3 regions of the Streptomyces sp. YIM 121038 genome follow, and region 3 is predicted to be linked to each of the others. Evidence: riboswitches for the same ligand, from Rfam matches in the RefSeq annotation. Region 3 holds a riboswitch; each other region holds the start of a gene.

Region 1 (5,860 bases), 560 kb from region 3:
TTTCCATGCCTGTCTTTCGGTGGGTGCGAGGGTCGGATCAGTTGTCGTCGGGACGGCCCGCGGCGCCGGAGCCGTCCGCCTTGTCGATGCCGTCCCAGACGTTGGAGTACCAGGGCCGGTCGGTGCCGCCCCCGTCGGGGCGGTGGCGTTCGGCGGCCTGGGGGTCGATCACCGTGAAGCCGGTCTCGCCGGGCATCACGTAGTGCAGCCGGTCGCGGATGCGCTGCTCGGCGTAGGCGTCGTCCTGCCAGCGGGCCTTCTCGTCGCGCAGGCGCTCGACGTTCTCGCGGTGCTCGGCCTGCTTCTGCCGCTGCTCGGCGATCTCGGCGCGCTGCGCGACGTACTGCCGTATCGGGTAGGCGAGCGCGACCACCAGCGAGCACACCACGAGGACGAGCAGCGCCGCGCGCCCGGTGAGCCGGGAGCGGCGGGCCTGGCGCTTGGTCTGGGAGCGGTAGACGCGCTGCGCGGTCTGCTCGCCGAGCAGCTTGAGCCGCGTCGCGGTGGAGAACCGGTCGCGGTTCTTCACTGCCATGTCCGCCTCCCCACTACGTGCGTACGTCCCCGCACACGGTACGGGACCGAGTACGGGGACGTACGTACGACTGGCTAGGCCTTAGCCCTTGAAGCGCGGGAACGCGCTGCGGCCCGCGTACACCGCGGCGTCGTCGAGGATCTCCTCGATGCGCAGCAGCTGGTTGTACTTGGCGACGCGGTCCGAGCGGGCCGGGGCGCCGGTCTTGATCTGGCCGCAGTTCACCGCGACGGCGAGGTCGGCGATGGTGACGTCCTCGGTCTCGCCGGAGCGGTGGGACATCATGCACTTGAAGCCGTTGCGCTGGGCCAGCTCGACGGCGTCCAGGGTCTCGGTCAGCGAGCCGATCTGGTTGACCTTGACGAGCAGCGCGTTGGCGGCGTCCTCGTCGATGCCGCGCTGGAGGCGCTCGGGGTTGGTGACGAAGAGGTCGTCGCCGACGATCTGGACCTTGTCGCCCAGCTTCTCGGTGATGATCTTCCAGCCGTCCCAGTCGTCCTCGTACAGCGGGTCCTCGATGGAGACCAGCGGGTACGCGGAGACAAGCTCGGCGTAGTAGTCGGTCATCTCGGCGGCCGAGCGGGACTTGCCCTCGAACTCGTAGGAGCCGTCCTTGTAGAACTCGGACGCGGCGACGTCGAGCGCCAGCGCGATCTGCTCGCCCGGGACGTAACCGGCCTGCTTGATGGCCTCGACGATGAGGTCGAGGGCGGCGCGGTTGGACTCCAGGTTCGGCGCGAAGCCGCCCTCGTCGCCGAGGCCGGTGGACAGGCCCTTGTTCTTCAGGACCTTCTTCAGCGTGTGGTAGACCTCGGCGCCCCAGCGCAGGGCCTCGGAGAAGGACTCCGCGCCGATCGGGGCGATCATGAACTCCTGGATGTCGACGTTGGAGTCCGCGTGGGATCCGCCGTTCAGGATGTTCATCATCGGCACCGGCAGCAGGTGCGCGTTCGGACCGCCCAGGTAGCGGAAGAGCGGCAGGTCGGAGGCCTCGGAGGCGGCGTGGGCCACGGCGAGGGAGACGCCGAGGATGGCGTTGGCGCCGAGGGAGCCCTTGTTGTCCGTGGCGTCCAGGTCGAACATGGCCTGGTCGATCAGGCGCTGCTCGGTGGCGTCGTAGCCGACGAGCTCCGGGCCGATCTGCTCGATGACGGCGAGGACGGCCTTCTCCACGCCCTTGCCGCCGTAGCGGTTGGCGTCTCCGTCACGGAGTTCGATGGCCTCGAAGGCGCCGGTGGAGGCGCCGGACGGGACGGCGGCACGGCCGGTGGAGCCGTCGTCGAGGCCGACCTCGACCTCGACCGTGGGATTGCCTCGGGAGTCCAGGATTTCCCGGGCTACGACGACGTCGATGGACGGCACGAGCATCTCCTTATGGGATGTGACGCGGGGTACGCGGGGGTACTAGGGGCCGCGCTGGCCCCTGCGACACGAGCCTAACCGGCTCCGGGGCATCGGCCATCCGACCGCCCAGCACATGGACGGGCCGACGGGCCGAACGCGGATAGTTCCCTCAGCAAACAAACTACCGGACAAAAAGGTACCGCCCCGGTGCGGCGGGGGGACGCGCACCGGGGCGGTAGCCCATGGGGACGGGGCGGCTCCGGGCGCTGCCGGGGCCGGGGCGGGTCAGCTGAGGTGCAGCTGCTGGCCCGGGTAGATGAAGTCGGCGTCGGAGACGATGTCGTCGTTCAGCTGGTACAGCTTCTGCCAGCCGCCCTTGACGTCGTGCTCCTGGGCGATCTTCGACAGGGTGTCGCCGGACTCGACCTTGTACTCGCCGTCGCCCTTCTTCACGACCTTGCCGGTCGGGGTCTGGACGGTCTTCTTCTCGACCTGCGGGGCGGCCTGCTGCGGCTGGTGCTGCGGCTGCGCCTGCGGCTTGGGAGCGGCCTGCTGCTGCGGCTGCGCCTGCTGCTGGGGCCGCGGCTTGTTCTGCTGCTGCGGCTGCTGCTGGCCACCGCCGGAGGAGCCGCCGCCGGTGTACGGGGAGCCGGACAGGCCCACGCCGCACTTCGGCCACGCGCCCTTGCCCTGGCCCGCGAGGACCTTCTCGGCGATCTCGATCTGCTGGGCCTTGGAGGCCTTGTCGGCGGTCGGCGCGTACTTCGTGCCGCCGTACGCCGCCCAGGTGGAGGCGGAGAACTGCACGCCGCCGTAGTAGCCGTTGCCGGTGTTGATGGACCAGTTGCCGCCCGACTCGCACGCGGCGACGCGGTCCCACTCGGCGGGAGTGGCGGCGTTGGCCGTGCCGGCGGCCATCAGCGGGGCGGCGACAGCGGCACCGGTGACACCGACGACGGTGGCGGCGCGGGTGGCCTTGTCGAGCTTGGTCGGACGACGGTGCTTGCCCTTGCCGGAACGCAGCATGAAGTGATCCCCTCACCGACGCCTGCGAGGTGAGCTGTCGGGTTCGGGCGGGTGAGTGCCCGGCCGCACGTCCTAGCGCGCGACTTCACCCCTAGCCGTGTCCGTGCGTCCCGCGGTCTGGCGACCGCTCAACGTCCGGGCCCGGCACTTACCTTGGGTCCCCCGCTCCTGCCTTCGGCGCTCGAAGCGACGACTGTTCCCGTCCGGCCGTTGGCAGGATTCGGCGTACCGACCGGCGGGGCCCGCTGTGGCGAGCGGTCATGACCGTAGTCAGGCAATCATCCGAATTTCAAAGACGATCAGGGCTTCTGAGACCCATCTCTCACTTGCCTCTCACCGTCTTTAAACCGGACATTCATCGCGAACTGCCGGGCTTTCGGCCTACTTCCCGCCCGGCTTCCCCTCAGTCACTTCCTTGCCGTCCGCCCCCAGTTCGAGCCGCTGACCGGGGAGGATGAGGTCCGGGTCGGAGCCCACGGTCTTCTTGTTGCCCGCGTACAGATCCGTCCAGCCGCCGTCAAGGTCGTGGCTGTCGGCGATCGCCGAGAGGTTGTCACCGGAGCGGACCGTGTACGTGCCCGCGGCGCGCTCGGTGCCGGGGACGTCCCGCGCGTCGCCGCGCGAGGCGTGGCGCCCGGGGCCGGTGTCGCCGGACGGGGCGTTCTCGTCGGCGCGGTCGCCGCGGTGGCGGCCGGCGGAGCCGTCCCGGGGCGCGTCGTCCGCGCCGGGCCCGGCGCTGTCGGACTCCCGCGGCGAAGCGCTGTCGTCCGCACCGGACTTGTCGGAGCCGTCGGCGGCGGGCTTGCGGTGCTTGCCGCCGCGCCCGTCGCTCTTCCCGCCCTCGTCGGCGCGGTCGGCGTCGCCGTCCCGGCTGTCCGTTTCGTGACTCTTGTCTCGCGCGTCGGCGGAACTGCCGGGCCTCTCGGCCTTCTCGGAGCCGTCCGCGTCCGTGGCGGCGCCCTCGCGCTCGCCCTTCGCGTCCTTCTCCCCGGCCTTGCCCTTCTCGCCCTTGTCCTCGTCCTTGTCCTTCTCCTTGCCCTCGTCCTTGCCGGACGCGGCGGACCCGTCGGAGTCCGCGGGGCGCGGCGGGGACGTCGGCAGGCCCGGGTCGACGTCGGCGGCCTCGCCGCCCTTCGTCAGGCCCGCGGCCGGGGCACAGTTCGGCCAGGCGTCGGGGCCCCGGTCGGCGAGCACGTTCTCGGCGACGTGGATCTGCTGGGAGCGGCTCGCCTGGTCGGCGCTCGGCGCGTAGGAGAGGCCGCCGTACCGCTCCCAGGTGTCCTGGGTGAGCTGGAGGCCGCCGTAGTAGCCGCTGCCCTTGGCGCTCCACGCGCCGCCGCTCTCGCACTCCGCGACCTTGTCCCACGTCTCGGCGTCCGCCGCGCTCGCGCTCGACGCGCCGAGGAGCGGGATGGCGATGGCGGATCCGGTGACGCCCGCCGTGACGAGGATCGCCGGGACCTGGCGGGGGCGACGGTGACGGCCTTGGCCGGAGAGCATGCAGGTGCCTTTCGTGGACGACAGGTCGGGCGCGGCGCGAGCGCGCGAGCGCGCGGGTGCCGGGCCGTCGTGAACGTAGCGGCACTCGAACGCCAGTCACAAGTCGGTTCAGCCGAGATCACGCGAAAGTCACATTGTTGACGGCCCATCAGCACGAGTGGCCCGCGGGGCGGGTGTGAAACGCACCGGCAACGTCCTGAGGCCCCGCATGATGAGCCCGCCGCGCCACCTCAACTCCTCCGGGGCCGAGGCCAGTTGCAGGTCGGGCAGGCGGCGCAGCAGGGTGGCCAGGGCGGTCTGCCCCTCCAGGCGGGCGAGCGGGGCGCCGAGGCAGTAGTGGATGCCGTGGCCGTAGCCGAGGTGCTGGTTGTCGCGGCGGGACAGGTCGAGGCGGTCGGGCTCGGCGAAGCGGTCGGGGTCGCGGTCGGCGGCGGCGAGCACGACGAGCACCGGGTCGCCCGCCGCGACGTCCTGGCCGCCGATGCGCAGCGGCTCGGTGGCGAACCGCCAGGTGGCCAGCTCCACGGGCCCGTCGTAGCGCAGGAGTTCCTCCAGGCCCGTGGCGAGGAGGCCGGTGTCGCCCGCGGCCAGGGAGCGCTCCAGCAGGGCCCGCTGCTCGGGGTGGGTGAGCAGGGCGTACGTGCCGTTCCCGATGAGGTTCACGGTCGTCTCGAAGCCGGCGAAGAGGAGGATGAAGGCCATCGCCGCGGCCTCGTTCTCGGTGAGGTGCTCGCCGTGGTCGGAGGCGCGGATCAGCCCGGAGATCAGGTCGTCGTCGCCCTCGTCCGCGAGGGACTCCCGCTTGCGGTGGATGAGCTCGGCGAGGTAGCCGCGCATCTTCTTCACCGAGCGCGCCACGCCGCCGCGCGGGCCCCCGCCGTGCCGGATCATCATCCCGGCCCAGTCCCGGAAGTCGTCCTGGTCCTCGCGCGGTACGCCGAGCATGTCGCAGATGGCGTAGATCGGCAGCGGGAACGCGAACTCGTGGATGAGGTCGGCCTCGCCCCGCTCCGCGAACCCGTCGATGAGCTGGTCCGTCAGCTCCTGCACCCGGGACTCGAACTCCGCCACGCGGCGCGGCGTGAACGCCTTCGACACCAGGCGGCGCAGCCGGGTGTGGTCCGGCGGGTCGATGTTCAGCAGATGCGTCATCAGCTCGGCCTTGCGCTCACCCGGGATGCCCGTCTTGCCCTTGGCGTGCGCGGGCTCGTCGTGGTGTGCCGGGTTCTTGCTGAGGCGCTGGTCGGCCAGGGCCTGGCGCGCGTCCGCGTAGCGGGTGACCAGCCAGGCCTCGACGCCGCTCGGGAGCCGCCGCTTCGTCACCGGGGCGTGCTCGCGCAGCCAGGCGTAGGCGGGGTAGGGGTCGCTGGCGAACTCCCAGGTGAAGAGCTCGGGCTGTGGGGGGACGGGGGGCTTGTCGTGCATGCGGTCGACGGTAGCCGCCCGTCCCTCGCG
Region 2 (5,860 bases), 2.3 Mb from region 3:
GGCGGGCGACCGCGTCGACGACCGCGGCGTGCCCGCTCCACAGGTCCGTGGCCGCGGCCTGCGCGTCCGCCACGTACATCCAGGCGACCTTGTGGCGCAGCTGGGTGAGCAGGGCGATGAGGCCGGGGCTGCCGGAGGCCTGGGTGAGCGTCTCGTGGAACCAGCCGTCGAGCGCGCGCAGGTCCTCGCCGCCGCGCCGGGCCCGCTCCTGGCCGAGGCGCACGAGGCCGCGCAGGACCTTCAGATGGGCTTCGGTGCGGCGCTGGGCCGCGCGGGCGGCCGCCAGCGGCTCCAGGAGCGTACGGACCTCCAGGAGGTCGGCGGCGTCCTGCTCGGTCGGCTCGGCGACGCAGGCGCCCGCGTGCCTGCGGGTGACGACGAAGCCCTCGGCCTCCAGGGTGCGCAGGGCCTCGCGCACGGGGACGCGCGAGACGCCGTAGCGGCGGGCGAGGAGTTCTTCGGTGAGCCGCGTGCCGCGTTCGTAGACACCGGAGACGATGTCGTCCCGGATGGCCGTGCAGACCGAGTGCGCGGGAATGCGCATGACGGACCTCCGCTTTAATGCCCGCGAAACGCGTCGCGCGACGCGTTGAAGACGCTGGTGCGGCGACTCCATGGACGCTGCCACGACGGACTCTATTGCAGATGGCCGCATTTTCCGATGGGGCACCGGAATCCATGGATATCTTTTGGCCAAAGGTGTGCGCAGCGGCACGCTTACCGGTCGTGGGCGCTTAGGGCCCGAGCCGTGCCCCGATGCCGAAAGCCCCGGCTCGGTGAGCCGGGGCTTTCGGGACGTGCGCGGGCGCGGGGCGTTCGCGCCGTCGACGCGTCAGACGCCCACGCCGTGGGAGCGCAGGTACGCGATCGGGTCGATGTCCGAGCCGTACTCGGCGCCGGTGCGGGCCTCGAAGTGCAGGTGCGGCCCGGAGGAGTTGCCGGTGGAACCGGAGAGGCCGATCTGCTGGCCGGGGGTGACGGCCTGGCCGACCGTGACGCTGAGGGACGACATGTGGCCGTACTGGGTGTACGTGCCGTCGTTCATCTTGATCACGACGTTGTTGCCGTAGGCGCCGCCCCAGCCCGCCTCGACGACGGTGCCCGCGCCGACCGCCTGCACCGAGGTGCCGGACGCGGCGTGGAAGTCGATGCCGGTGTGGCTGCCGGAGGACCACATGCCGCCGCCGGCCTTGTAGGAGGTGGAGACGTAGGAGCCGGCGACCGGGGCGACGTAGGCGTTCAGGCGCTTGCGCTCGGCGTCACGGGCGGCCCGCTCGCGGGCCCGCTCCTTGGCCTCCTTCGCCGCCTTGGCCTTGGCCTCCTTCTCGGCCTTCTCCTTCGCGGCGGCCTCGGCCTTGCGCTTCTGCTCGGCGGCCTTCTGCCGCGCCGCCTCTTCCGCCTTCTTCTGGGCGGCGGCGTCGTTGGCGGCCTGCTTCTGGGCGGCGGCCTGGGCGTCGATCTCGTCGGCCAGCGTGTCGTTGATGGCGATGGCCTGCGTGAGGCCGGTGCTCGCGTGGTCCGCGGAGCCGTCGGCGGCGAGGGCCGGAGCGGCCAGGCCCGAGATGACACCGGTGGTGGTGAGGGCGGCGACGCCCGCGGCGCTGGCGGTGGTGCGCGTGATGCGGCTCGGACGGCGGTGCTTGCCGGTCGGGCGGATGAGCGCCATGAAGCGGCTGGTCCTTTCCTTCCTTCTCGCCTACCGGGTTAGCTGACGGGTTCGGAGCAGGAAGGTCTCCTACGGACTCCTCGCCTCGCGGCAAGGGGACCGATTCACCCCAGGGGACGTGTGGGTCCCCGGCTCCCCTGGCTCACGCCGTACGGGGACTCGGCGATGACTGTCCGGTGCCGCGGGCGCGGCGTACTGCGTGACGTACAGCCGCACTGACGCTAAACGCCTCATCTTTCAATCGACAAACGGATCCTGCCTTTTGTAGCGCACGCCACACGGCAGACGCCCAACCTCCATGTCAATTCGGACATATGGCAGCATGCAGGGACCCCGGAGGCTTCCTGAGCCTCCGGGGCCCCTGGGGTTACGCGGCGTTCATTCCGGTTTGCCCGTTGCGGCCTGGTGAGGCCGGTTCATGGCGTGTGTGCCGCAATCAGCCGGTGACAACCGTCACTTCGCCGATGCCGAGGGCCCTGACGGGCTCCTCGATCTGCGCGGCGTCACCGACGAGCACCGTCACCAGGCGGTCGCTCGGGAACGCGCTCACGACGGCCGCGGTGGCCTCCACCGTGCCCGTCCCGGCCAACTGCCGGTACAGGCTCGCCTGGAAGTCGTCCGGCAGCTCCTGCTCCACCTGGTCGGCGAGCGTCGCGGCGACCGCGGCGGCCGTCTCGTACTTCAGCGGGGCCACGCCCACCAGGTTCTGCACGGCGACGTCGCGCTCGGCGTCGGTGAGGCCCTCGGCGGCGAGGGTGCGCAGGACCTTCCACAGGTCATCCAGCGCCGGGCCCGTGTTCGGCGTGTCCACGGAGCCGCTGATGGCCAGCATGGCGACGCCCGGGGCGCCCTCCGGGGACCGCGGGGCCGCGGAGCGCAGCACCTGGCTGAAGGCGCGCACGCCGTACGTGTACCCCTTCTCCTCGCGCAGGACGCGGTCCAGGCGCGAGGTGAGGGTGCCGCCCAGGCAGTACGTCCCGAGGACCTGCGCCGGCCAGACGATGTCGTGCCGGTCCGCGCCCACGCGGCCGATGAGGAGCTGCGTCTGGACGGCGCCGGGGCGGTCCACGATGACGACGCGGCCGGTGTCGTCGGCGGTCACCTGGGACATCACGTGCGGCTCCGCCGACCCGCCCGTCCAGGCGCCGAGGGTGTCGGCGATGACGGCGTCGAGGTCCGTGCCCGTGAGGTCGCCGACCACGACGGCGGTGGCCGTGGCGGGGCGCACGTGCTTCTCGTAGAAGGCGCGTACGGCCGCGGAGTCGATGGCGGTGACCGTCTCCTCGGTGCCCTGGCGCGGGCGCGACATGCGCGAGGTGGCCGGGAAGAGCTGCTTGGCCAGCTCCTTGGCGGCGCGGCGCGCGGGGTTGGCGGTCTCGTGCGGGATCTCGTCCAGGCGGTTGCGGACGAGGCGCTCGATCTCGCCGTCCTCGAAGGCGGGCGCGCGCAGCGCGTCGGCCAGCAGGCCCAGGCCCTTCGCCAGGCGGGAGACGGGCACTTCGAGGGAGAGCCGGACGCCGGGGTGGTCGGCGTGCGCGTCCAGCGTGGCGCCGCAGCGGTCCAGCTCGGCGGCGAACTCCTCGGCGGAGTGCTTGTCGGTGCCTTCGGAGAACGCCCGCGCCATGATCGTGGACACGCCGTCCAGGCCCTGCGGCTCGGCGTCCAGGGGCGCGTCGAGGTGGACCTCGACGGCGACGAGCTGCTGGCCGGGGCGGTGGCAGCGCAGCACCGTCAGGCCATTGGCCAGGGCGCCGCGCTCGGGGGCCGGGAAGGCCCAGGGCTTGGCCGTGCCCGCCTGGGGCTGCGGGTGGAACTGCATCTTCACGGACGTCTCAGCCTCACTCACTTCGCCGCCTCCTCTTCCTGCTGGGTCTCGGCGGCTTCCTGCTGGGGCGCGGCGGCCGTGCCGTCGGCGTCCTCCGCGGCGGCCACCGGCTCGTACACCAGGACCGCGCGGTTGTCGGGGCGCAGGCGCGCCTTGGCGACCTCCTGGACCTCGGCCGCCGTGATGTCGAGGACGCGCTGGACCGCGGTGAGGGCGAGCTGCGGGTCACCGAAGAGGACGGCGAACCGGCACAGTTCGTCCGCGCGGCCCGCGACCGTGCCGAGGCGGTCGAGCCACTCGCGCTCCAACTGGGCCTGGGCCCGTTCCATTTCCTCCGGAGTGGGGCCCTCCTCGGCGAACCGGGCGAGCTCCTCGTCGACGGCGGCCTCGATGACGGGGACCTCGACGTCGCCCGAGGTCTTCACGTCGAGCCAGCCGAGGGAGGGCGCTCCGGCGAGCCGCAGCAGGCCGAACCCGGCGGTCACCGCGGTGCGGTCGCGGCGCACCAGGCGGTTGTAGAGCCGCGAGGACTCGCCGCTGCCGAGCACCGTCAGGGCCAGGTCGGCCGCGTCGCACGCGCGCGTGCCGTCCTGGGGCAGGCGGTAGGCGGCCATCAGGGCGCGGGCCGGGACGTCCTCCTCGACGACCTCGCGCAGCTCCTCGCCGATGCGCTCGGGCAGCGAGCCGTCGCGCGGCGGCTGCTTGCCGTCGTGCCCGGGGATGGAGCCGAAGTACTTCTCGACCCAGGCGAGCGTCTGCTCCGGGTCGATGTCGCCGACCACGGACAGGACCGCGTTGTTCGGCGCGTAGTACGTGCGGAAGAAGTTCCGGGCGTCCTCCAGGGTGGCCGCGTCCAGGTCGGCCATGGAGCCGATCGGGGTGTGGTGGTAGGGGTGGCCCTCCGGGTACGACAGGGCGGTGAGCTTCTCGAAGGCCGTGCCGTAGGGGACGTTGTCGTAGCGCTGGCGGCGTTCGTTCTTCACCACGTCGCGCTGGTTCTCCATGGACTCCTCGTCGAGTGCCGCCAGGAGGGAGCCCATCCGGTCCGCCTCCAGCCACAGGGCGAGCTCCAGCTGGTGCGCGGGCATGGTCTCGAAGTAGTTCGTGCGCTCGAAGCTGGTGGTGCCGTTCAGCGAGCCGCCGGCACCCTGCACCAGTTCGAAGTGACCGTTGCCGTGCACCTGCTGCGAGCCCTGGAACATCAGGTGCTCGAAGAGGTGAGCCAGACCGGTGCGCCCCTTGACTTCGTGGCGCGAGCCCACGTCGTACCAGAGGCACACCGCGGCGACCGGGGTCAGGTGGTCCTCGGAGAGCACCACGCGCAGGCCGTTGGCAAGGCGGTGCTCGGTCGCTGCCAGACCGCCGGAGCCTGCCGCGGCTGTGGCCGTGTGACCCATGGGCATGTACGTCCCTTCGATCGCTGAATCCTCAATAGCTTTTGCCGGTCCTGACACTGTATGCAAGCCCGCAGACCCCTGGCGAAGTTCCCGTTCCGCGCTCCGGGTCGTCGGTGTTCGCCGTGGGCGTGATCGCGACGGGGCGCGCGTGGGCGTGTGCGGTGCGCCGGGGCCCGCGGCGGGGCCCCGGCGCCGCCGGGTTCCTACCTCTGCCCCGCCCGGTCCCGCCCCGGCTCCGCCCCGGTTCGCGGCGCGGAACGGGGGCGCCGCGCGGCCGTGGCGTGCCCGCGCCACGCCGCCGACCGCCTGGTCGGCGCGCGGGTGGGCCCGGGTCGTGGTCGGGGTTGTCAGTGGGACGGTCCACAATGGTCGGCGTCAGATCCCGCACTTGTTGGTGAAGGAGCCGCAGCAGCGATGGCCCGCCGCAGCACGAAGACCCCACCGCCCGACGACTCGTTCGAGGAGAAGATCCTCGACATCGACGTCGTCGACGAGATGCAGGGCTCCTTCCTCGAGTACGCCTACTCGGTCATCTACTCCCGCGCCCTGCCCGACGCCCGCGACGGCATGAAGCCGGTGCAGCGCCGCATCGTCTATCAGATGAACGAGATGGGCCTGCGCCCGGAGCGCGGCTATGTGAAGTGTGCCCGCGTCGTCGGCGAGGTCATGGGCAAGCTGCACCCGCACGGCGACGCGTCCATCTATGACGCGCTGGTCCGCATGGCGCAGCCGTTCTCCATGCGCCTGCCCATGGTCGACGGCCACGGGAACTTCGGCTCGCTGGGGAACGACGACCCGCCCGCCGCGATGCGGTACACGGAATGCCGCATGGCGGACGCCACGTCCCTCATGACGGAGTCGATCGAAGAGGACACGGTCGACTTCACGCCGAACTACGACGGCCAGGAGAAGGAACCGGTAGCCCTCCCGGCGGCGTATCCGAACCTCCTGGTGAACGGCTCGTCCGGCATC
Region 3 (5,860 bases):
TCCGGGAGATGCTCGCCCCGGAGGGCCTGGACGGCGCCCGCGTGTACTTCCCCGACCCCTGGCCCAAGGCCCGCCACAACAAGCGGCGCCTGATCCAGCCGGACTTCCTGACGCTGCTCGCGCCCCGGCTCAAGCCCGGCGCGGTGCTGCACTGCGCCACGGACTGGGAGCCGTACGCGGAGCACATGCTGGAGGTGCTCGGCGCGCACCCCGACTTCGAGAACACCCAGGCGGACGGCGGGTACGCGCCGCGGCCCGACTTCCGGCCGCAGACCCGCTTCGAGGGCCAGGGCCTGCGGAAGGGACACGTCGTGAACGACCTGCTGTTCCGCCGCGCCGCCACGCTCACCCAGGGCTGAGGCGCTCCGCGGGCCGCCGGGGCCGGACCACCGCCGACTCCGCGGCCCGCCACCGCCGAGACACCGTCGGGTCCGCGGCCCGCCACCGCCGAGACACCGCCGACTCCGCCGCCCGCCGTCGCCGAGGCACCGTCGCGGCCCGCCGCAACCCTCGTTAGGGTCGATCCGTGGCCACCAGCCCCGCACTCCCGAGCCACCCGACGCCGCCCGGCGGGCCCGACGGGTCCGACGCGTCCGCCGGGGCACCCGGGCCCCGGCATCCGCGCTGGTGGCAGCGCGGGGCCATCCGGGCGACGGGCCTCGTCATCCTGCTCGCCCTCTCCGGCCTGGTGATCCTCGCCCTGGTGCGCGAGCAGACCGGCACCGAGGGCTTCCTGGTGGGGCTCGGCCTCGCCACGCTCCCCGTGCCGCTGCTGATCGCCGCGTTCCGCTGGCTGGACCGGGTGGCGCCGGGGCCCTGGCGGAACCTGCTGTTCGCCTTCTCCTGGGGCGCCTGCGCGGCCGCGCTGATAGCGATCATGGCGAACAGCTTCGCGACCCGCTGGATAGCCACCGCGACGGCCGACCCGACCAGCGCGGACACCCTGGGCGCGACCGTCATAGCGCCCGTCGTCGAGGAGACGGCGAAGGCGGCGGCCGTCCTGCTCGTCTTCCTGTTCCGCAGAGCCGACTTCACCGGGGTCGTCGACGGGTTCGTGATAGCGGGCGTCACCGCCACCGGCTTCGCGTTCACCGAGAACATCCTCTACCTCGGCAACGCCTTCGGCACCGACCAGCTCAGCGGCGAGAGCGGCCTCGCCTCGGTGACCGCCGCGACCTTCTTCGTCCGCGTTGTCATGTCACCGTTCGCGCATCCGCTCTTCACCGTGCTCACCGGCATCGGCTTCGGCACCGCCGCCGTGACCGCCGAGCACCACACCGCCCGCCGCAGGCTGCTGCCGTGCGCCGGGCTGCTCCTCGCGATGGGCCTGCACGCCTTCTGGAACGGCTCCGCGGGCTTCGGCGAGTACGGCTTCTTCGTCGTGTACGCGACCTTCATGCTGCCGGTCTTCGGGCTGCTCACCTGGCTGGCCGTCTGGCTGCGCCGGCGCGAGCTGCGCCTCGTGCGCGACGAGCTGCCCGTGTACGTGGCCGCGGGCTGGTTCACCGCGCCCGAGCCCTACGCGCTGGGCTCCCTGCCGGCCCGCACGCTCGCCCGTGACTACGCGGCCTTCCACCTGGGCAAGCCCGCGGGCCGCACCGTCGTCGAGTACGAGACGTGCGCGACGGCCCTCGCGCTCCTGCGCCACCGCGCCCGGCACGGCAGGGGGGGCGCCGACTTCGTCGCGCGGGAGCGGGAGCTCCTCCAGGCCCTGTGGGAGCGCAGGGCCGTGGCCGCGCCCGCGCTCGGGTACGCGGCGCGGGCGACGGCCCCGGTCCTGGTGCCGCTGCCGCACGCCGCGTACGGGCCCGTCGGGGCGTACGGCCCGGTGCTTCCCCCGTGCCACAACCCCTATCGGCCCTGACGTCAGGCGGAGGCCGCCGTGAGGGCCGCGAGCTCGGCCCCGGTCAGCTCCAGGTCGCCCACCGCGAGGAGCGCCGGAAGCTGCTCCAGGGTGCGGGCCGATGCGATCGGCGCCGCCACGGTCGGCTGCGCGGCGAGCCAGGCGAGGGCGACGGTGGCGACCTGCGCGTCGTGGGCCTCGGCCACCTCGTCGAGGGCCGTGAGGACGCGGCGGCCGCGCTCGGTGGCCAGATACTCGCCCGCCTTCTCGGCCCGGGCGCTGTCGACCTCCGTGCCCGGGCGGTACTTGCCGGTCAGGAAGCCCGCGGCGAGGCCGAAGTACGGGACGGCGGCGAGCCCGGAGCGCGAGGCGATCTCCTGGAGCGGGCCCTCGTAGGTGTCGCGCGAGACGAGGTTGTAGTGCGGCTGGAGCGCCACGTACCGCACCAGGCCCTCGCGGTCGGAGAAGTCGAGGGACTCCTGGAGGCGCTCGGGGGTGATGTTCGACGCGGCGATCGCGCGCACCTTGCCGGACCGCACCAGCTCGTCGAGGGCGGTGATGAACTCCTCGACGGGCACGGACGGGTCGTCGTAGTGCGTGTAGTACAGGTCGATGTAGTCGGTGCCGAGGCGGCGCAGCGACTCCTCGGCGGCGGCCTTGATGGTGCTCGCGGACAGGCCCTTGTACTCGGGCAGCGCGCCGACCTTGGTGGCGACCACGACGTCGTCGCGGTTGCCGCGCTCGGCCATCCACCGCCCGAGGACGGTCTCGGACTCGCCGCCCTTGTTGCCGGGCACCCAGAACGTGTAGGCGTCCGCGGTGTCTATGAAGTTGCCGCCCGCGGCGGCGTAGGCGTCGAGGACGGCGAAGGACTGGTCCTGGTCGGCGGTCCAGCCGAAGACGTTGCCGCCGAGGGCGAGCGGGAAGACTTCGAGGTCGGACGATCCCAGAGGGCGAAGAGTGGTCATACCGGCGCCAACATCCTTGCGAAGTCGGGAATTCCGGTGAGGGACGGCGGATTCCAGACAACGGATTCCAGGATGCGGAACCCGGTCGGGGAGGCCGCGGGACGCGGGAACCGGCGGCCCTGGCGTCGGGGGGTCGTCGCCAGGGCCGCCGGAGTCTGAGGACCCTTCGCGGTCAGCCGCCAGCCGTCGGCTCGCGGCCGTCGGGAGTCAGCGGCCGGGGGTCAGCGGCTAGCGGCCGTCGGAGGCCAGCGGCCGGAGGCCAGCCGTCGGCTCGCGGCCGTCGGCGGGGCGCGCGGCCACGGGGCTTCGCGGCGGGCGGGATCAGGGCGTCAGGCCCTTGCCGCGCAGCCAGGACAGCGGGTCGATGGCCGCGCCGCCGCCCGTCCTGACCTCCAGGTGGAGGTGGACCCCGGTGACGTTGCCCGTGCCGCCCATGCGGCCGATGACGTCGCCGGTGCTGACCTTCTGGCCCACGCTGACGGAGAGCGAGGACTGGTGGCAGTACCAGATCTCGGTGCCGTCATCGAGCTTCAGGACCGTGCGGTAGCCGTACGCGCCCGCCCAGCCGGCCTCCGTGATGGTGCCGGAGTGGACGGCCTTGAGCGGGGAGCCGTTGGGGCCCGCGAAGTCCAGGCCGGTGTGCCGCCCGGAGGACCACATGGAGCCGGAGTCGCCGAAGTGGGAGGTGAGGACGTACGAGGAGGCGGGGAGCGTGAAGCTCTTGGCGAGCTTCGCGAGGCGCTCGGCCTCGCGCTTCTTGCGGGCCGCCTCCTCCTTCTTCCGCTTCTCCTCCGCGGCCTTCGCCTTGACCTCGGCCGCCGCCTTGCCCTGCTGGGCCGTGGCGGTCGCGGCGGCCCTGGCCACGGCCGCGTCCTCGGCCTGCCTGCGCTGCGCGTCGTCCGCCTGGTGGTGCTGGTTCTCGGCCTGCTGGAGGATGCGGGCCCGCAGGGCCTCCCCCGCGTCCGTGGTGCCCCGCTCGGCGTCGGCGCCGGTGACGCCCGCGGAGCTGAGGGGCGCCGCGGCCGCGGCGGTGGCCGGGGCGGCGGTGTCGTCGCCGTCGACCAGGGCGCCGACGCCCGGCAGCGAGTCCGCGACGGACGCCAGGTCCGGCAGGGCGATGGAGACGGGCGGCTTGCCGCCCTGCGCGGTGGCGATGCCGCCCGCGCCGACGGCGGCGATGACGCCGACGCCGAGGACGGTGGAGCTGCGGGCGAGGCCGCCGCCGCCCTTCTTGTGGATGCGGTGCTTGCCGCGCACGGGGCGGACGGTCTCCGCGGTGGGGTTCCACTCCTCCCAGGAGGCCGGGGGCTCCTGGGCGGCGTAACCGGCATACCCGGCGGGCGCGGAGGCCTCGGCGTGGTCGGCGTGCCCGGTGTGTCCCCCGGGTCCTTCGCCGCCGTCGGCACCCTCGATGAGGCTGCCGTGGGGTATGTAGAGCGCTTCTGGGGCAGGCCGGTTGGACGCCACGGGGGCGCACTCCTTTCCTTCCTTCTCGCCTACCGGGTTAGCTGACGGGTTCGGAGCAGGAAGGTCTCCTACGGCCGCTGCTCGTGCACGGCGGATACGGGTCCGCGTGCGCGAGAGGCGTCCGATTCACCCCAAGATGGTGGTTCCCCGGCTCCCTTGCGGGATTAGGCGCGTGCGCGCGGAGCCGCCGGGTGTGACGGCTGGGACGACCGCGCTGCGTTATCGAACGTTAATAGACAGCGGGTCGGTATTCCAAGCTGTTCGGGTTGATCGTTAACGCTTACGCCACGAACACAACGGGACATCAAGGCCGGGAATAGGGCGAGTTGAGCGCGTGCCATGACGCTGCGCAGTGGAATCGATCTTCAGGTATGGATGACGGGTCGTCAGTTGCGCTGCGCTGGGGCTCCGTTCAGTCACGGGGTGTGACGGGCCGTCGTACGGCGAGGAGGGCCATGTCGTCGGTGGCGCCGCCGCCGGTGTGGTCGAGGACCTCGGCGACGAGCGTGGACAGGAGCGCGTCGGGGGCGTCCGCGCCCGAGAAGACGCGGCCGCCGAGCCGGGCCGCGGGGTCGTAGAAGACACCCCGCGCGTCCCGGGCCTCGCTGAGCCCGTCGGTGTGCAGCAGCAGCGTGGATCCGGGCGGGAAGTCGGTCTCGTCCGCGCGGTCGGGCCAGACGCCGAGGTCGCCCATGCCGAGCGGCAGCGCGGGTTCGGCGGGCGAGAGCACGCGCAGGCGCCCGTCGGCGCGCAGCAGCAGCGGCTCGGGGTGGCCGCGGTTGACCAGGCGCACGCTGCCGCCGCCGCGCGGGATCTCCGCGAGGACCGCCGTGGTGAACCCTTCGAAGGCGTCGAGCCCGTCGCGCCGCGTGCCCTCGCGCGCCAGGGCACGCTCCAGGCGCTGCGCCACGGCTTCCAGGGTGGCCTCCTGCTCGGCCGCCTCGCGGAAGGCGCCGATGACGACGGCGACGGCGGCCACCGCGCCCATGCCCTTGCCGCGTACGTCGCCGACGATGAGGCGGACGCCGTGCGGGGTGTCCTGCACCGCGTACAGGTCGCCGCCGATGAAGGCGTCGGCCTGCGCGGCCTCGTACCGGGCGGCGACGTCCAGGCCGCCGATGCGCGGGTCCGGCTGCGGCAGGACGGCCCGCTGCGCGGCCTCGGCGATGGAGCGGGCGGAGGCGAGGCGGGCGTCGCCGCGGCGGACGACGCGGTTGATCACGACGGCGAGGGCGCCGACGGTGAGCATGGTGACGAAGGAGGTGACGACCTCGACGTCCACGCCCGCGTGGTTGTCGATGCGCAGGGCGAGCACGGCGGCGCAGGACACGGCGGCCGTCGCCACGGTGGTGCCGAGCGAGAAGAACGGGGCCGCGATCAGGGGCGCGGCGGCGAACAGCGGGGACGCGGTGAACTGGGGCGGCGTGAGCGCGTCGAAGGCGACCCCGACGAGGATCAGGAGCGGGGGCAGCACGCGGGTGAGGGCCCGCTCGCGACGCGGTGCCCGGCCCTCAGCGCCCATGGCGCGCCCCCGGCCCGGCACCGGTACGGAGGTCCCCACCGCCCAAAGCAACCACCGCTC

What was found. Region 3 has a riboswitch for cyclic di-AMP ahead of C9F11_RS19630 (M23 family metallopeptidase). Riboswitches for the same ligand answer to the same signal wherever they lie in the genome.
Region 1: linked by a shared signal. The riboswitch ahead of C9F11_RS17195 (transglycosylase family protein) and the one ahead of C9F11_RS19630 (M23 family metallopeptidase) in region 3 are both predicted to bind cyclic di-AMP.
Region 2: linked by a shared signal. The riboswitch ahead of C9F11_RS30245 (M23 family metallopeptidase) and the one ahead of C9F11_RS19630 (M23 family metallopeptidase) in region 3 are both predicted to bind cyclic di-AMP.

The regions. Positions count from the first base shown of each region.
Region 1 covers NZ_CP030771.1:4,121,883-4,127,742, forward strand. The annotation lists gene C9F11_RS17180 (DUF501 domain-containing protein) at 1-7, opposite strand, end outside; gene C9F11_RS17185 (septum formation initiator family protein) at 38-535, opposite strand; gene eno (phosphopyruvate hydratase) at 617-1,897, opposite strand; gene C9F11_RS17195 (transglycosylase family protein) at 2,165-2,905, opposite strand; cyclic di-AMP (ydaO/yuaA leader) riboswitch at 2,910-3,095, opposite strand; gene C9F11_RS17200 (transglycosylase family protein) at 3,287-4,405, opposite strand; gene C9F11_RS17205 (cytochrome P450) at 4,535-5,830, opposite strand.
Region 2 covers NZ_CP030771.1:7,008,043-7,013,902, reverse strand. The annotation lists gene C9F11_RS30250 (GntR family transcriptional regulator) at 1-544, opposite strand, end outside; gene C9F11_RS30245 (M23 family metallopeptidase) at 833-1,666, opposite strand; cyclic di-AMP (ydaO/yuaA leader) riboswitch at 1,679-1,841, opposite strand; gene C9F11_RS30240 (pitrilysin family protein) at 2,103-3,485, opposite strand; gene C9F11_RS30235 (pitrilysin family protein) at 3,509-4,894, opposite strand; gene C9F11_RS30230 (DNA topoisomerase IV subunit A) at 5,303-5,860, shown strand, end outside.
Region 3 covers NZ_CP030771.1:4,677,564-4,683,423, forward strand. The annotation lists gene trmB (tRNA (guanosine(46)-N7)-methyltransferase TrmB) at 1-359, shown strand, start outside; gene C9F11_RS19620 (PrsW family intramembrane metalloprotease) at 527-1,864, shown strand; gene C9F11_RS19625 (aldo/keto reductase) at 1,867-2,811, opposite strand; gene C9F11_RS19630 (M23 family metallopeptidase) at 3,133-4,278, opposite strand; cyclic di-AMP (ydaO/yuaA leader) riboswitch at 4,290-4,459, opposite strand; gene C9F11_RS19635 (PP2C family protein-serine/threonine phosphatase) at 4,691-5,800, opposite strand.